2 regions of the Kitasatospora sp. NEAU-69 genome follow, and region 2 is predicted to be linked to the other one. Evidence: riboswitches for the same ligand, from Rfam matches in the RefSeq annotation. Region 2 holds a riboswitch; the other holds the start of a gene.
The links. Region 2 has a riboswitch for glycine ahead of gcvP (aminomethyl-transferring glycine dehydrogenase). Riboswitches for the same ligand answer to the same signal wherever they lie in the genome.
Positions count from the first base shown of each region.

Region 1: it holds a riboswitch for glycine, as region 2 does, so the genes downstream of both, gcvT (glycine cleavage system aminomethyltransferase GcvT) here and gcvP (aminomethyl-transferring glycine dehydrogenase) in region 2, are expected to answer to the same signal.

Region 1 covers NZ_JBWXUE010000004.1:288,165-297,318, forward strand. Annotated here, with positions in the region: gene AC060L_RS07190 (ATP-binding protein) at 93-638, shown strand; gene AC060L_RS07195 (L-serine ammonia-lyase) at 652-2,019, opposite strand; gene AC060L_RS07200 (serine hydroxymethyltransferase) at 2,208-3,476, opposite strand; gene gcvH (glycine cleavage system protein GcvH) at 3,608-3,988, opposite strand; gene gcvT (glycine cleavage system aminomethyltransferase GcvT) at 4,090-5,208, opposite strand; glycine riboswitch at 5,363-5,464, opposite strand; gene AC060L_RS07215 (enhanced serine sensitivity protein SseB) at 5,596-6,384, shown strand; gene AC060L_RS07220 (enhanced serine sensitivity protein SseB C-terminal domain-containing protein) at 6,614-7,561, shown strand; gene AC060L_RS07225 (ABC transporter permease) at 7,984-8,976, shown strand; gene AC060L_RS07230 (ABC transporter substrate-binding protein) at 9,087-9,154, shown strand, end outside.
Region 2 covers NZ_JBWXUE010000023.1:8,867-18,020, reverse strand. Annotated here, with positions in the region: gene gcvP (aminomethyl-transferring glycine dehydrogenase) at 1-2,416, opposite strand, end outside; glycine riboswitch at 2,526-2,653, opposite strand; glycine riboswitch at 2,655-2,758, opposite strand; gene AC060L_RS25130 (PRC and DUF2382 domain-containing protein) at 2,930-4,057, shown strand; gene AC060L_RS25125 (MFS transporter) at 4,263-5,765, shown strand; gene AC060L_RS25120 (DNA polymerase IV) at 5,937-7,397, opposite strand; gene AC060L_RS25115 (SanA/YdcF family protein) at 7,464-8,195, opposite strand; gene AC060L_RS25110 (MerR family transcriptional regulator) at 8,326-9,012, opposite strand.

The DNA of each region.
Region 1 (9,154 bases), on a different contig from region 2:
GACAAGCGGTTCCGCTGTCATATGCCAACTGAATAGTGATCGTTTCGTCATTGTCCGTACATGGCTGCTCGCCAAGCGCAATGATGGTCCGCATGGCGGGATGGGGCGAAGTCGATCAGTCATCAGATCTGGGCCAGGGCCTGGCCGCTGACGATCCCTCGGGCATCGTCGGGCGGTCGGCCCTGGCGGCGTTGGAACGGCTGTCCCCCTGGGAGCTGGAACGGGTGGTGCTGCCCCGGCTCAGCGATCCGGCCTCCGAAGAGGAGGCCAGGCTCCCGTCCCGCCCCGAGTCGGGGCCGGTCGCCCGCCGGCTCATCCTCAAGGTGCTGCAGTCCTGGGGACTGCCCCAGCTCCTGGAGGCCGGCGAGTTACTCACCTCCGAGCTGGTCGCCAACGCCCTGCACCACGCCGGCGGCCGCACCATCGGCCTCAGCCTGGCCCGCCGCCCCGGCTGGCTGCGCGTCGAGGTCCGCGACTCCTCCCGCTCGCTGCCCTGCCTGATCATGGCCGAGCCCGGCGGCGAGCACGGCTACGGCCTGCGCCTGGTCGAGAACCTCTCCGACCGCTGGGGCGCCGACCTGCTGCCGCGGGGCAAGGGCGTCTGGTTCGAGCTGAAGGTGCGCGAGCGGGGGGTCTGAGGCGGCTACCCGGTCAGCACTCGATGACGTTGACCGCGAGTCCTCCGCGGGAGGTCTCCTTGTATTTCACCTTCATATCCGCGCCGGTCTCCTTCATCGTCTTGATCGCCTTGTCCAGCGAGACGTGGTGCCGGCCGTCGCCGCGCAGGGCCATCCGGGCGGCCGTGACGGCCTTGACGGAGGCCATGCCGTTGCGCTCGATGCACGGGATCTGGACCAGGCCGCCGACCGGGTCGCAGGTGAGGCCGAGGTTGTGCTCGATGCCGATCTCGGCCGCGTTCTCGACCTGCTCGGGGGTGCCGCCGAGGACCTCGGCGAGGCCGCCGGCGGCCATCGAGCAGGCGGAGCCGACCTCGCCCTGGCAGCCGACCTCGGCGCCGGAGATCGAGGCGTTCTCCTTGAAGAGCATGCCGATCGCGCCGGCGGCGAGCAGGAAGCGGACGATGCCGTCGTCGTCGGCGCCCGGGATGAAGTTCTGGAAGTAGTGCAGCACGGCGGGGATGATGCCGGCCGCGCCGTTGGTGGGGGCGGTGACGACGCGCTGGCCGGAGGCGTTCTCCTCGTTGACGGCCATCGCGTAGAGGGTGACCCACTCCATCGCGTTGGCCGGGCCGATGCCCTCGGCGCGCAGCGCGCGGGCGCCGGAGGCGGCACGGCGGCGGACCTTCAGGCCGCCGGGCAGGATGCCCTCGCGGGACATGCCGGCGCTGACGCACTCCTTCATCACGCCCCAGATCTCCAGCAGACCGGTGCGGATCTCCTCCTCGGTGCGCCAGGCCTTCTCGTTCTCCAGCATCAGGCCGGAGATCGAGAGGCCGGTCTCGCGGGTGAGGCGCAGCAGCTCCTCGCCGGTGCGGAAGGGGTAGCGCAGCGCGGTGTCATCGGGCACCACGCGGTCCGCGCCGATCGCGTCCTCGTCGACCACGAAGCCGCCGCCGACCGAGTAGTACGTCTTCTCCAGCAGCACCTCGCCGGCGGCGTCGTGCGCGGCCAGGGTCATGCCGTTCGCGTGGTACGGCAGCGAGCGGCGGCGGTGCAGGATCAGCTGGAGGTCGGGGTCGAAGTCGATCTCGTGGGTGCCGAGCAGCGCTATCCGCTTGGACTGCTTGATCTGCTCGACCGAGAGGTCGGCCTTCGTGACGTCCACCGTGCGCGGCGAGTCGCCCTGGAGGCCGAGCAGGACGGCCTTCGGGGTGCCGTGGCCGTGGCCGGTGGCGCCGAGCGAGCCGAACAGCTCGGCCTTGACGGAGACGACGCGGTCCAGCAGCCCCTCCGAGCGCAGCCGGCGGGCGAACATCCGGGCCGCGCGCATCGGGCCGACCGTGTGGGAGCTGGAGGGGCCGATGCCGATGGAGAAGAGGTCGAAGACGCTGATGGCCACGGGGGTGACGTCCTTGTCTGGTCTCGTGGAGAGAACGGGCGGTGCGGGGCGGTGCGGGGTGACGCAGTGCGGTGCGGGCGGTGCATGGGCAGGGGCACCGGCTCACGTTCCAGTGTGCGCGGTGCCCCCGGTGAAGGCTCGGGTCGGCAGGGGTGACGCCGACCACGGCCCTACAGCAGAAATGCGGATTACAGCTCCGGGTAGAGCGGGTACTTCTCGGCGAGCGCGGTGACCCGGGCCTTGAGCGCGGTGGCCTTGCCCTCGTCGAAGCCCGGCTTCAGGGCCTCGGCGATGACGTCGGCGACCTCGCGGAAGTCCTCGGCCTGGAAGCCGCGGGTGGCCAGCGCGGGGGTGCCGATCCGCAGGCCGGAGGTGACCATCGGCGGGCGCGGGTCGTTCGGGATCGCGTTGCGGTTGACCGTGATGCCGACCTCGTGCAGGCGGTCCTCGGCCTGCTGGCCGTCCAGCTCGCTGTTGCGCAGGTCGACCAGGACCAGGTGCACGTCGGTGCCGCCGGACAGCACCGAGACGCCGGCCGCGGTCGCGTCGTCCTGCAGCAGGCGGGCTGCCAGGATCTTGGCGCCCTCCAGCGTGCGCTCCTGGCGCTCCTTGAACTCCGGCGAGGCGGCGACCTTGAAGGAGACGGCCTTGGCGGCGATCACGTGCTCCAGCGGACCACCCTGCTGGCCGGGGAAGACCGCGGAGTTGATCTTCTTGGCCCACTCGGCCTTGGAGAGGATGACGCCGCCGCGCGGGCCGCCCAGGGTCTTGTGCGTGGTGGTGGTGACCACGTCCGCGTACGGGACCGGGGACGGGTGCAGGCCCGCGGCCACCAGGCCGGCGAAGTGGGCCATGTCGACCATCAGCAGCGCGCCGACCTCGTCGGCGATCCGGCGGAACTCGGCGAAGTCGAGCTGGCGCGGGTAGGCGGACCAGCCGGCGATGATCAGCTTGGGCTGGTGCTCCTTGGCGAGGCGCTCGACCTCCTCCATGTCGACCAGGCTGGTCTGCTCGTCCACGTGGTACGCGACCACGTTGTAGAGCTTGCCGGAGAAGTTGATCTTCATGCCGTGGGTCAGGTGGCCGCCGTGGGCCAGGTTCAGACCCAGGATCGTGTCGCCCGGCTTGATCAGAGCGAACATCGCGGCGGCGTTCGCCTGCGCACCGGAGTGCGGCTGGACGTTCGCGTGCTCGGCGCCGAACAGCTCCTTGATCCGGTCGATCGCGATCTGCTCGACCACGTCGACGTGCTCGCACCCGCCGTAGTAGCGCTTGCCGGGGTAGCCCTCGGCGTACTTGTTGGTCAGCACCGAACCCTGGGCCTCCATGACCGCCACCGGGGCGAAGTTCTCGGAGGCGATCATTTCGAGGGTGGACTGCTGACGGTGCAGCTCGGCGTCGACCGCGGCGGCGATCTCGGGGTCGAGAGCGTGCAGGGACTGGTTGAGGACAGTCATGGTGGCGTCTTCCCAATCAGGGCAGTCGCGCGAAGCGCGCCGGTGGAGGGTGGTGGCGGGCGACGGGCGGGCAGGGCGGGTGGGACCGGCGGGGGCGGCCGCCGCGCTGGGGCCGCCCCGTCGAGCAGTGGTCAGCCGGCGGTGAAAGCGGTGTACTCGTCGGCGCTGAGCAGGTCCGCGGGGGCGTCGGAGATGCGCAGCTTGAACAGCCAGCCACCCTCGAAAGCGGCCGAGTTGACCAGCGCCGGGTCGGCGACGACCTCGTCGTTGATCTCGACGACCTCGCCGGTGGCGGGGGAGTACAGGTCGCTGACCGACTTGGTGGACTCCAGCTCGCCGCAGGTCTCGCCGGCGGTGACGGTGTCGCCGACGGCGGGCAGGTCCACGTAGACGATGTCGCCGAGGGCGGTGGCGGCGTGCTCGGTGATGCCGACTATCGAGACGCCGTCAGCGTCGGCGGTGGTCAGCCACTCGTGCTCCTTGCTGTACTGCAGGTGCTGCGGGTTGCTCATGGTGTTCATTCTCCAGGATGGGAAGCGGGAAGGGCGAAGCGGTCCGCGGTGCGGACTGCTTCGTGGGACGAGAGGGAGAGGGGTGGCTCGGCGGCCGGGCTTCAGCGGGCGCGCTTGTAGAACGGCAGCGCGACGACCGCGACCGGCTCGTGCTTGCCGCGCACGTCCACCGCGACCTCGCCGCCGGCAGCGGCGAAGGCCGCGTCCACGTAGGCGATCGCGATCGGCTTGCCGAGCGTGGGGGAGGGCGCGCCGGAGGTGATCCGGCCGATCACGGCGCCGTCGGCGGCGACCACCGCGTACTCGGCGCGCGGCACCCGGCGGCCCTCGGAGACCAGGCCGACCAGCACCCGCGGCGGGTTGGACTCGGCCTTGGCGGCCGCCTCCTCCAGCGCCTTGCGGCCGACGAAGTCGCCGCCGTTGGTGGTCTTGTCGAAGCGCACCACGCGGCCCAGGCCCGCGTCGAACGGGGTCAGCGAGGTGTCCAGCTCGTGCCCGTACAGCGGCATGCCGGCCTCCAGGCGCAGCGTGTCGCGGCAGGACAGGCCGCACGGGATCAGGCCGGCGGCGGAGCCGGCCTCGGTCAGCGCCTGCCACAGGTGCTCGGCGTCGCCGGGGGCGCAGAAGATCTCGAAGCCGTCCTCGCCGGTGTAACCGGTGCGGGCCAGCCAGACGTCCTTGCCGGCCACCGTGGTGGGCAGCAGTGCGTAGTACTTCAGGCCGGGCAGGTCGGCCTCGGTGAGCGAGGCGAGGATGCCGTTCGCCTCCGGGCCCTGGACGGCGAGCAGCGCGTAGGCGTCGCGGTCGTCGCGCACCGTCGCGTCGAAGCCGGCCGCGCGCTCGGTCAGCGCGTCCAGCACCACCTGGGCGTTGGAGGCGTTCGCGACGACCATGTACTCCTGCTCGCCGGTCCGGTAGACGATCAGGTCGTCCAGGATGCCGCCGTCCTCGCGGCAGATCATCGTGTACCGGGCGCGCAGCACGCCGAGGGCCGAGATGAAGCCGACCAGCGCGTGGTCGAGCAGCTCGCCGGCCTGCGGTCCCGAGACGGTGATCTCGCCCATGTGCGAGAGGTCGAAGAGGCCGGCCTTGGTACGGACGGCGAGGTGCTCCTCGCGCTCGCTGCCGTAGCGCAGCGGCATGTCCCAGCCGGCGAAGTCGGTCATGGTCGCGCCGAGGGAACGGTGCAGGGCGTCGAGCGCGGTCAGGCGGGGGGACATGGTGGGACTCCCGTGGCTGGTTGCGGACATGCGGGGGTGGAGTCTCCCCGTCTGTCGTCGCAACCTGAGAGCTTCACCGCACACCACCAAGGATGACGCGGCTTGCACCGTGGGTGGGCGCACGGCACGGCCGTGTTCCACTTTCCAGATTCGCCTCGCCCGTGCGGTAAGGGTGCCTGAGAGATTCCGGGGAGGACTTGCTCCTTCGGCGCCGGTCCGTGCCGTGGGCACCTCCGGACTCTCCCGCGCGGGTTCGAGCGGCCAGTATGAAGTTGGTCGGTCCGGTGGTCCGGTACAGCCGTTCGGTTGTCGGACACGGGGACAACGGGCACATCATGGCATGCCGGTGCGCCCGAGCGGGAGGGGAGGGCTCGGTACGCTTGCACTATGAGAACAGAGGGGTGGGCCGAGCCCGGGCAGGCACCGGCCGGCGGCGGCTGGCCGGCCAACGAGCTGGAGCAGGTGCTCACCGCCGCGCTCGGCGAGCCGGCGGCGACCGCCCGGGTGATCGAGGTGCTCGCGCGCAGCCAGGTGTGGATCCCGTTGCCGTCCGGCGCCGATCCGCAGGGCCACGCGCTGGACCTGCCGACCATCGAGCTGGCGGGCGGGCCGTACGTCCCGGTCTTCTCCTCCGAGGAGCAGTTCCTGCGGCACGCCCCCGGTCTGTCCTGCGCGGTCGCGCCGGCCTGGGAGTTCGCCCGCGGCCTGCCGCTGGGCATCGGCATCGCGGTCAACCCGGAGGCGCCGGTGGGGATCCCGGTGCCGCCGCAGGGCGTCGCCGAGCTGCGCCGGGGGCCGCAGGGGGATCGCTGGGGCGCTGAGCCGGGCGCGCAGCCGCCGCAGGGCGCCCGGGTCGCGCTGCGCGAGCCGGAGCCGGCCGAGGAGCCGGTGGCCTTCCTGACGGCGGTCCGCGCCGAGCTGGCCGCGCTGCCCGGGGTGCTGACGGCCCGGCGGGCGCTGGCCTCGGTGGAGGGCGAGCCGACGGTGCTGTTCGTGGGCGTCCAGCTCGATCCGGCCGCGCCCGCCGACCCGGCCGAGGCTAATGCCGCGCTCGGCCGCGCGCTCGGCCTGGCGCCGCTGCCCGGCGGTGTGCACATCGTGCTGCTCGACTTGGCGGCCGACCCGGTGGTGGACTGGATGCTGCACCAGGTCCGGCCGTTCTACGAGCGGTTCTGAGCCGTCCTGCGACACCAGGCCCGACCGGCATGACGCATGTCGGCCGGGCCCCGTATCGTGCTGCCCACAGCGCGGCCGCCAACCGGCCCCGCTGCCGGACCGGAGCACCGGCCGGACGCGGGACGGGTCGGGCCAGGACGGGCCGGGCCAGCAGGTCGGGCCAGGACAGGCCGGCCGGGCCGGGGGTGGGTCGGCTCGGGCCGGACCAGGACAGGGAAGAGGGCGCACCGTGACGACGGGAGCGGCAGGTGGCGGGCCGGGCCCCTGGGGTCAGGCCCCCGGCGCGGACCCGGGCGCCCTGGAGCGCGCGCTGCGCGAGGTCGCACCGGAGCGCTGGGACGCGTACGAGCGGCTGCTGCACGCCCTCGCCGAGGGCCGGGTCTGGATGCTGCTCTGGCAGGGCAGCGCGGGCAGTCCGGACGCACAGTACGGGAACATGGACCTCGCCGGCCACGGCTACGCGCCGGCCGCCACCTCGCCCGGCCAACTCGCCGCCAGCGGCTGGACCCGCGGCCACGAGGTGATCTCCGGACGGGAGATCGCCGCCGCGCTGTACCGCACCCGCTGGGGCCTGTGGCTCGATCCGCACGCGCCGGGCGGCGGCGTCGGCATCCCGTGGGCCGATCTGCGCCGGGTCGCGGCGGGTCTGGACCGGCTGCCGGCCGGGCCGCTGAAGCTCTCCGAGCCGCAGGTGCCGGCCGAGCAGTTCTACGCGCTGCTGGAGCGCCAGGCGCCGTCGGTCCGTCCGGTCCGCGCGCTGCGCCGGGCCTGGGTGCAACCGGTCGTCGGCGAAGCGTACTTGGCGATCGGGCTGGAGCTGTACGACACCTCGCCGCCGGCCGTCGAGGCGGTCCGGGCGCTGATGCAGCGGGCGATCGCGCAGGCGCCGCCCGGCCTCGCGGTCTCGACCGTGGCGATGAGCGACGAGTACGACCCGGTGGCGCTCTGGATGCACGCCCACGCCCGGCCGTTCTACCACCGCGAGGCCACCGCGTCGCCGTACCCCGCCGCGCCGGTCGTGCAGGCTGTGCCGGCTGTGCCGTATCCGCCGGGGGTGGCGCCGGGGCAGGCGCCGCACCAGGGTTCGTACGGCTATCCGGCCCCGGGTTCGCAGCCGCCGCCGGGCACCGGCCACGGGTGGCCGCAGCAGCCCTGGCCGCCCCGCCCCGCGCGCTGAGACGCCCCGCGCGTCGCGCGCTGAAACGACCCCGCATCCGGCTGGTACAGACCGGCGTGCGCGGGCCTTCCGTTCACTCTCCGTCAACTGATCGGGCAGCACCTCTTCCCTTTCGGGCATGACTGACGATCCGTCAGTCATGCTTCGGCATGCCCGCTGACCAGGCCGCATGTGTCCGGCGGGTGGCCGATATGCGACCCCGGGGTTTAGTGATCTTGAATCCCAATAGATCACAGTTGGGCATCCTTCGAGGGGGAGGGCTGGCGCAAGCCTGTTCGCAGCATGGAGAGTTCTGCGCACCGCACCAGCCGAGCAGCCAGGGGTGCATAGACCGCGGGTCCTGACCTGGACCTGACATGGTCGCGCCTGCCCCCTGACTGCCCATGGGCCGACAACCGTCGGCGAGGGGACCCGAACTGCCCATGACCACACCCACCGACACCACCGCCCCCGCACCGGGCGATCCCGCGGCCGAACCGGCCCAGGAAGCCAAGCGGATCGAGGGCCGCTCGCCCGGCAAGATCGCGTGGGCCCGCCTGAAGCAGGACAAGGTCGCGCTCACCGGCGGCGTCGTGGTGATCCTGCTGATCCTCGCCGCGATCTTCGCGCCGGTGCTGAGCTCGCTCCTCGGCCACCCGCCGGACCAGCCGCACCCGGACCAGATCGACCCCAACCTCGGGCTCCCCAAGGGCTCGTTCGGCGGCATCAACGGCCAGTTCCTGCTGGGCGTCGACCCGACCTTCGGCCGGGACGTCTTCAGCCGGATCCTCTACGGAGCGCAGATCTCGCTGCTGGTGGCCTTCCTGTCCGCCGCGGTCTCGGTGATCATCGGAGTCCTGCTCGGCATCGCCGCGGGCTACTTCGGCGGCTGGGTGGACGCCGTGATCAGCCGCGTGATGGACGTCCTGCTCGCCTTCCCCCAGCTGCTGTTCAGCATCGCGCTGGTCTCGGTGATGCCGGACTCGCTGCTCGGCCTCTCCGGCAGCGGCGTGCGGATGCTGATCCTGATCCTGGTCATCGGCTTCTTCGGCTGGCCGTACATCGGCCGCATCGTGCGAGGCCAGGCCCTCTCGCTGCGCGAGCGCGAGTTCGTGGACGCGGCCCGCAGCCTGGGCGCCGGCGGTGTGCACATTCTGCTGCGCGAGCTGCTGCCGAACCTGGTGGCGCCGATCCTCGTCTACACGACGCTGATCATCCCCACCAACATCCTGAGTGAGGCCGCGCTCAGCTTCCTCGGCGCCGGCGTGAAGCCGCCGACCCCGTCCTGGGGACAGATGCTCTCGGACGCCACGAAGATCTACCAGGTCGACCCGACCTACATGGTGGTCCCCGGCATGGCGATCTTCATCACCGTGCTCTCGTTCAACCTCTTCGGTGACGGTCTGCGCGACGCGCTCGACCCCAAGGGCAACTGACCCTTCCCGTACCGCGGTTCACCACTGGCCCAAGGCCCGGCTCCCCTCTGGGGACTCCCTGCCCGCGGCGGCCCACGCCGGCGCGCACTTCATCAGGAGGATCCACACCCATGACGCGCAACAGGACGCTCGCTGCCGCCGCCCTGGTGGCCACGCTGGCCCTCACCACCGCTGCCTG
Region 2 (9,154 bases):
AGTGCGGGGCCAGCCGCTTGGCGATGTAGTTGGCGTTCAGCACGGCGACCTGGGTCGCCCGCTTGAGGCCCTCGCCGCCCATCAGGCGCACGTACGCCCAGGAGATCGGCAGGATCGCCGCCGAGCCCCACGGCGCGGCCGAGATCGGGCCGACACCGGTGGCCGGGCCGGCCTCGCCCTGCAGCGGGTGGTTCGGCAGGTACGGCGCGAGGTGCGCGCGGACCGCGACCGGGCCGACGCCCGGGCCGCCGCCGCCGTGCGGGATGCAGAAGGTCTTGTGCAGGTTCAGGTGCGAGACGTCCGCGCCGAACTTGCCCGGCTTGGCGAGGCCGACCAGCGCGTTCAGGTTCGCGCCGTCCACGTACACCTGGCCGCCGGCCTCGTGCACCAGGCCGCAGATCTCGGTGATCTGGGTCTCGAAGACGCCGTGGGTGGACGGGTAGGTGACCATCAGCACCGAGAGCTGCTCGCGGTGCTGCTCGATCTTCGCCTTCAGGTCCTCGACGTCCACGTCGCCGTCGGTCAGCGTCTTGACGACGACCACGCGCATGCCGGCCATCACCGCGGAGGCGGCGTTGGTGCCGTGCGCCGAGGCGGGGATCAGGCAGACGTCGCGCTGGGTGTCGCCGTTCGCGTGGTGGTAGGCGCGGACCGCGAGCAGACCGGCGAACTCACCCTGGGAGCCGGCGTTCGGCTGGATCGAGACGGCGTCGTAGCCGGTCACCTCGACCAGCTGCTGCTCCAGGTGGCGGATCAGCGTCAGGTAGCCCTGGGCCTGCTCGATCGGCGCGAACGGGTGCAGCTGGCCGAACTCCGGCCAGGTGACCGCCTCCATCTCGGTGGTGGCGTTCAGCTTCATGGTGCAGGAGCCGAGCGGGATCATCCCGCGGTCCAGCGCGTAGTCCCGGTCCGAGAGGCGGCGCAGGTAGCGCAGCATCGAGGTCTCCGAGCGGTGGCTGTGGAAGACCGGGTGGGTGAGGTACTCGTCCTCGCGGAGCAGGCCGGCCGGCAGCGTGTCGGCGGCCTCCTCGACCTCGGCGCCGACGACGCCGAACGCGGCCCAGACGGCGTCCAGGTGCTCGCGGGTGGTGGTCTCGTCGCAGGAGACCGAGACGGTGTCCGCGTCGGCCAGGTAGAGGTTGACGCCGGCCTCGCGGGCCACGGCGACGACCTCGGCGGCCCGGCCCGGGACCTTGGCGGTCACGGTGTCGAAGAACGCCTCGTGGGCGAGCTCGACGCCGCCGGCGCGCAGGCCGGCCGCCAGCGCGGCGGCGTAGCGGTGGGTGCGGCGGGCGATGTCGGCCAGCCCGTCCGGGCCGTGGTAGACGGCGTACATCGAGGCCATCACGGCGAGCAGCACCTGCGCGGTGCAGATGTTGCTGGTCGCCTTCTCGCGGCGGATGTGCTGCTCGCGGGTCTGCAGCGCGAGGCGGTAGGCGCGGTGGCCGTCGGCGTCCACCGAGACGCCGACCAGGCGGCCGGGCAGCGAGCGGGCGTACTCGGCGCGCACCGACAGGTAGCCGGCGTGCGGGCCGCCGAAGCCCATCGGGACGCCGAAGCGCTGCGAGGTGCCGCACGCGATGTCGGCGCCGAGCGAGCCCGGCGACTTGAGCAGCGTGAGCGCCAGCAGGTCGGCGGCGACCGCGACGATCGCGCCCAGGCCGTGCGCCTGCTCGATCACGGCGGTCAGGTCGCGCACCACGCCGGAGGCACCGGGGTACTGGAGCAGCACGCCGAAGACGCCGCGCTCGGCGATCTCGGCCGGGATGCCCTCGGCGAGGTCGGCGACGACCACCTCGACGCCGGTCGGCAGCGCCCGGGTGCGGATCACCGCGAGGGTCTGCGGCAGCGTGTCGGCGTCAACCAGGAAGACACCGCCCTTGACCTTGGTCACCCGGCGGGCCAGCGCCATCGCCTCGGCGGCGGCGGTGCCCTCGTCGAGCAGCGAGGAGCCCGAGGTCTCCAGGCCGGTCAGGTCGGAGACCAGGGTCTGGAAGTTGAGCAGCGCCTCCAGGCGGCCCTGCGAGATCTCCGGCTGGTACGGCGTGTAGGCCGTGTACCAGGAGGGGTTCTCCATGACGTTGCGCAGGATGACCGGCGGCGTGTGGGTGCCGTAGTAGCCCAGGCCGATCATCGAGGTGAGCACCTGGTTGTGCGTGGCGAGCTCGCGCAGCTCGGCGAGCACCTGGGCCTCGCTGCGGCCGTCCGGCAGGTCCAGGGCGGTGATGCTGCGGATCGCCTCGGGGACGGCGGCGGCGGAGAGCTCGTCGAGCGAGCCGAAACCGACCTGCGCCAGCATCTTCTCCTGGGCGGCGGCGTCGGGGCCGATGTGGCGCGACTCGAACGGGCTGGCCGCCTCGAGCTCGCTGAGGGTGGCTGCGCTGCGAGAACGACCGTTGGTCGGCTGGGCAGTCATGGTGGTCGGGCCTCCTGGTCACGGACCGGCGGGGGCACGCACGCCGGGGGGAGGGCCTTCGCCACTGTGGACAGCGGATCGGCCTGCGGCGGGCGAGCCCGACAGACCCTCCCCCTCTGTCATCGGGACCTGAGAGCTTCGCCCGCGCGAGGCTGACGCCCCGCCGGCTTGCACCGTCGGTGAGGGTGGTGGCCACCGGCTCCCTCGCCGGGGGTCCTGCCCTGCTTTCCAGAGTGACCTATCCCGCACGGTACGGATGCCTGAGAGATTCCGGGGAGGGTTTGCTCCTTCGGCGCCTCGCTCCCCTTCGGTCGGGGGCGGGGACTCTCCCGAGCGGGCTCGGCGGTCGCGCCCAGGGTACCAGCGAGAACGCACCGAACGACCGCTCAGGTGAGCGAATCCACTCCCCCACTTGGTCCAGTGCGCGCACGGACGGCCGCGCTCGGCTCGCCACCGTCCGGTTCGTGGCTTTTCGTGTGAATCGACAGGCAGTAACCAGCTGGAGGAAATAGCGTGCAGACCGATATCGACCCCCGAGACCTGATCGGGCACAAGGCCGTCGACCGCAACGGCGACAAGATCGGCACGGTGGACGAGGTCTACCTCGACGATGCGACCGGTGAGCCGGAATGGGCCGCGGTGCGGACCGGAATCTTCGGGCGGGACGCCTTCGTGCCGCTCACCACGAGCGAGTTCTCCGGCGAGGAACTGCGCGTGCCCTACGACAAGTCGCTGATCAAGGAGTCGCCGGACTTCGGCGTCGGCCAGCACCTCTCGCCGGCCCAGGAGCTCCAGCTGTACCGCTACTACGGGCTGGACTCACCGGGCGTCGAGCGCCCGCTGCCGCCCCCGGCGCCCGCCCGGCACCCGGACGATCTGGACTTCGGCGTCGGCACGCAGACCGGCATGCCGGCCGCGGCGGCGACCGGCGGCGCCATGGCGGCCCGCCCGGCGACGGCGCAGCCGACCGGCCCCGGCACCGCGACCATCGGCCTGGACAAGCCGGTCGACCCCACCCCGCCCTCCCAGCCGCCGATGCCGGCCCCGGGCCAGCCCCCGGCGCCGGGCTCCACCCCGGCCCAGGCCGCCGCGAGCCGACCGGTCGCCGGCCCGGGCGCGACCATGCCGCCGCCCGGCCCGATCGAGCTGACGCTGCGCGAGGAGCGTCTTGAGATCACCAACGAGTGGCACGTGCTCGGCACCGCCAGGATGCGCAAGTACGTGGTGACCGAACCGGTGGAGAAGCGGATCCAGGTGGTCAAGGAGCGGGTCCGGGTGGAGCGGGTCCCGGTCGGCGAGGCCGAGCGGTCGGCGCTCTCGGCGCAGGAGATCGCCGAGGCCGTCGAAGAGGTGACGCTGCACGAGGAACGCCCGGCGGTGCGCAAGTACCTGGCGCCGCTGGAGCGGGTGCGCCTGGTGGTGGAGCGCTACACCGAGGAGCAGGTGATCCGCGAGGAACTGCGCCGCGAGCAGGTGGAGATCCACGACAGCACCGCGCCGGAGCAGCAGGCCGGCGATGCCCGGTATGCCGACGCCCAGCACGCCGACACCCAGGCCGCCACGCACCACGCCCCGGCCAACGCGCCGGCCCACCCCCCGGCGCAGGCCGCCGCCCGGGAGCCGGACAGCGCCACGGCCTGACCCCGCTCCCAACTCCCCCGGTACGGCCCGGACCTGGTCTTCCACCAGGTCCGGGCCGTATCGGCGTTGTCGGCCGCAACAAAGCTTCACCGGTCGATATTTGACAGATTGAAGCACTTGAGGGCATGGTTACTTCACTACATTGACTGTCGTTAGCTTGAAGCAGCCTCGAGGGCTGCTGAAGCCCATCCCTGAAGGAGCCACCGTGAGTGAGGCGCCACAGCCCACCACCACGGCCGTGAAGCAGAGCGGCGCCCGGGTCCTGCCCGCGCTGGTGCTCGCGATGCTGGCCTACAGCATCGTGCAGACCGCCGTCGTTCCGATCCTGCCCTCGCTTGCCCTGGAGCTGAAGGTTTCCGGCTCGAACATCACCTGGGTGATGACGGCCAACCTGCTCTCGGCCGCCGTGCTGACCCCGCTGCTCGGCCGCTTCGGCGACCTGCACGGCCGCAAGCCGATGCTGCTGATCTCACTGACCGGCCTGGTGCTGGGTTCGGGCCTCGCGGTCTCCACCCACTCGTTCTCGATGCTGATCATCGCCCGCGTGCTGCAGGGCGCCGGCGGTGGCGTGCTTCCGCTGGCGATCAGCATCGTCCGTGACGAGCTGCCGCGCGAGAAGGTCACCGGCGGCGTCGCCGCGATCAGTGCCTCGATGGGCGTCGGCAGCGGCCTCGGCCTGGTCGCCACCGGCCTGCTGCTGGAGCACTGGAGCTACAAGTCGATCTTCTGGATGGGCCTGGTCTTCGGCCTCATCGCGGTCGGCCTGGTGCTGCTGCGGGTGCCCAAGGACCCGGTGGTGGACAAGACCGGCGGCGCCGACCCGCTCGGCGCGATCACGCTGGCCGGCTGGCTCTGCGCACTGCTCGTCGCCGTCAGCCAGGGCAACGAGTGGGGCTGGACCTCCAACAAGACGCTGGGCCTGTTCGCCGTCGCCGCAGTGGTCGCGCTGATCTGGGGCTTCATCGAGGTCAAGGTCAAGCACCCGCTCGTGGACATGAAGATGATGGCCCGCCCGGCCGTCGCCTTCACCAACATCTCCGGCCTGCTCATCGGCTTCGGGATGTACGGCTCCTTCCTGGTGATCAGCAACTTCACCCAGACGCCCGCCAAGCTCGCGCACTACGGCTTCACCGCCACCGTGCTGCACGCCGGCGTGCTGCTGCTGCCCTCCGCGATCGGCTCGATGGTCGCCGCCCCGCTCGGCGCGATGCTGATCAGCCGCCGCGGCCCCCGTCTGCCGCTGGTCCTCGGCGGCCTGTTCGGCGCTGCCGCGATGGCCTACCTCGCGCTGCGCCACAGCGCCGAGGGCGACGTCTACTTCGCGTCCGCGCTCTTCGGCCTCGGCGTCGGCATGGCCTACGCGGCGATGCCGGCCTACATCAACGGCGCCGTGCCGGCCGAGCAGAGCGGCATCGCCAACGGCATGAACGCCGTGCTGCGCACCGTCGGTGGCGCGATCGGCACCGCCGTGATGGGCGCCATCCTGACCGGGGACACCATCAAGTTCCCGCCGCCGATCGCGGCGCTGGTCAAGGTGCAGATCCCGACCCTGGACGCCTACAAGCACGCCTACTGGGTCACCGCCGTGGTCTGCCTGGTCGCCGCCGCCGTGCCGTTCGCGATCCGCAAGGCCGCCGGCTCCCCGGCCGCGCCGGTCGCCGCCGGCCAGCCGAGCAGCCAGCCGGAACCCGCCAAGACCGGCGCCTGACGAGGCGCCTGCCGGCGCCGCCCAGGGATCGGTGGCGCCGACGATGCCGGCGGCGGCCCGCGAGGGCATCGCACAGGCCACCGCCGGCCACCGCGTGACACTGTGCCCCGCCCGGGCCGCTTGAGTTCCAGCAGTCCGGGCGGGGCACAGTGCTGTCCTGGCCCAGTCGGCTCAGTCGGCCGGATCGACCGGCGGCAGCAGCGGGAGCGGGTCCGCAGGGGTCAGCTCCGGATCGTCCACCAGGAAGGTGCGCACCCGCCCCGGCTCGCTGTACGGCGTCTCGAACCGGACGGTCACCCGGCCGACCCCACTGCCCTGCACCCAGCCGGGGCCGAACTGCTCGTGCAGCACGTCGTGCCCCGGGAGCCAGATCCGCTGCCGGGGAGCAGGCTCCACCGGCTCCGCGACGCCGTCGGCCTGCGGGCCGCTCCCGGCCGCCGCCGACTCCGCAACCGCCTCCGCCGAGTCCGCCGCCACCGCATCCGCTGCCGCCGCCTCTGCCAGCGCCTCCTGTTCCTCCTCCCACTCGGCCGCGGCCTGCGCGAAGAGGTCCTCCTGGGTGTAGTCGGCCAGGCCCGAGACGCCGACGCCGAGCAGCCGGATCCCGCCGGTCAGGTTGACCTGCCCGGCCAGCCGCCGGGCGGTGCCCGCGATCACCCGCTCGTCGTCGGTGGGCCCGCGCAGCGTCTCGGACCGGGTCAGCGTGGAGAAGTCGAAGCGGCGCACCTTGATCACCACCGTCCGCCCGGACCGCCCGGCCGCCCGCAGCCGCCGCACGCAGCGGGCGCTCAGCTCGTCCAGCTCGTGCAGGATCCGGTCCCGGTCGGCCAGATCCACCTCGTAGGTGTCCTCCACCGAGACCGACTTGGCGTCCCGGTCGGGCACCACCGCCCGGTCGTCCAGCCCCCGGGCCATCGCCGACACGCCGGCGCCGTGAGCCTTGCCGAGCAGGCGCCTCAGCTCGTCCTCGGAGAGCTCGGCGACCTCCGCCACGGTCATCAGGCCGGCCCGGTGCAGCACCTGCTCGGTGGCGGGACCGACACCGGGCAGCGCCCGGACCGCCATCGGACCGAGCACCGCGCGCTCCTGGCCGGGAGTGACCAGCACCAGCCCGTCCGGCTTGGCCTGCTCGGAGGCGATCTTGGCCATCAGCTTGGAGCCGGCCGCGCCGACCGAGGCGGTCAGCCCGCCGGTGTGCTCCTCGATGTCCGCGCGCAGGTCCTGGCAGATCGCCCGGACCAGCTCGGCGCCGTCGCCCGGCCCGGCGGCCGCCAGCGCGGGGCCGTACGGGCCGGCCGCCAGGTCGACGTACGCCTCGTCCACGCTGAGCTGCTCGACCAGCGGCGAGAGCTCGCGCAGCATCGCCATCACCAGCTCACTGACCGCCCGGTAGGCGGTGAACCGCGGCCACAGGTAGGCCGCGTTCGGGCAGAGGCGGCGGGCCGTCGCCATCGCCATCGCCGACCGGACGCCGAAGACCCGCGCCTCGTACGAGCAGGTGGAGACCACTCCGCGCCCGCCCAGCCCGCCGACGATCACCGGCTTGCCGCGCAGGCTCGGCTTGGCCGCCTGCTCCACCGAGGCGAAGAAGGCGTCCATGTCGAGGTGGATGATGCTCGGCACTGTCCGCACAAGGCCGATCATCCCGCACGGGTCTGACAGACAGCGCTCGTCGGTGCCGGGGCGGTCCCGGGCCCGTCAGTACCGGGCGGCGGTGCGGTCGTGGGCCGCGTCGGCCAGCGCCCGCGCGACGCCCGGGTCGGCCGGCCCGAGCAGCGCCGGATCCGGGCGGAACACCGCGTTGTACGACGCCTTGACGGCGCCCGGCAGCTCGCGCACGGTACCGGCGTACCAGGTCGCGTCCCGCGGCTCGGGCACGCCGACCGCGTACGCGTCGATCCCGGCCGCCCGGCAGAGCGCCAGCGCGCGCCGCACGTGGTAGTCCTGGCTCACCAGGACCGCGTGGTCGACGCCGAATATCCGCTTGGCCCGGGTGCAGGAGTCCCAGGTGTCGAAGCCCGCGTAGTCGCGCACCACCCGCACGTCGGGGACGCCGCGCCCGACCAGGTAGTCGTACATCGCACCCGGCTCGTTGTAGGACGTGCGGCTGTTGTCGCCGGTGACCAGGATCGCCTGCACCTTGTGCGTCCGGTAGAGCTCCAGCGCGGCGTCCAGGCGGTGCGCCAGGTACGGCGAGGGCACGCCGTCCTGCACACCGGCGCCGAAGACGACCGCCACCGGCTCGGCCGGTACGTCGGCGGCGCTGCGGATCCGCCCGTCCTCCGCGCAGAACAGCCAGGCGCTCGGCGCCAGTGCCAGTGTGCAGAACAGCACCAGTGCCTGGAACGCCCGGCGCTGGCGCCGCCGTCCGCGCAGCACGCCCAGCAACCGCCGACCGTGCTCGCCGCCCTTGGCCACGATGGCCCGCATGTCCCCTCCCCATGATCACTTGTCATCGGGCCGGACGATGCGGACGGCCCGGGCGGTTCTCCGCCCGGGCCGCTGTTGCAGGATCAGGACAGTGCGACGAGACCGTGCCACGAGGCGGTACGACGAGGCGTCAGACCGCGCGGTTGCGGCGCTGGGCCAGCTCGTCGGCGGGGTCGTGGCCGACCAGCGTCTCGCCGGTGTCGGTGCGCTCGGCGTGCAGCCGCCCGAGGTTCGCCTCCAGCTCGTGCCAGACGGCGCCGACCGCGATGCCGAAGACGCCCTGACCACCCTTCAGCAGGTCGACCACCTGCTGCGGCGAGGTGCACTCGTAGACCGTCGCGCCGTCGCTCATCAGGGTCAGCCCGGCCAGGTCGGCCAGCTCGCTGGACTGCAGATGAGTGACGGCCACTCGGATGTTCTGCAGCGAGACGCCCGCGTCCAGCAAGCGCTTGACGATCTTCAGCACCAGGATGTCGCGGAAGCTGTAGAGCCGCTGCGCACCGGTCGGTGTGGCGGTCCGCACGCTCGGCTCCAGCAGCCCGGTGCGGGCCCAGTAGTCGAGTTGACGGTACGTGATACCGGCGGCCGCGCAGGCCGTCGGACCGCGGTAGCCGAGCAGGTCCGAGGATGGAGCGATCCGCTCCAGGGCCGGCTGGCCCGCCTGCACGGCCGGGAAACGCCCGACCCGCGGCAGCTCGGCCACCGTGTCGGCGGCCTGCTGCTCCCAGGAACGGCCGGTCCGGGCCCGGGTGCCGCGCGACACGTGGAGAGCGCACGGGCTGCCTCCGACGGCCGCCTCATCGCCGCTGCTGCTCATGCCAACCTCCGTCCACTGATGGCTCCGGGTGCCGGGCAGAGCGAACGTCCCGGCGGCCACCCCTGACGGTAGGCAGTCGCCCGAGACGCGTCAACGATCGCCACGCCGGGGCCGCGAAACAGCTTCACTCCACCGAGTGGTT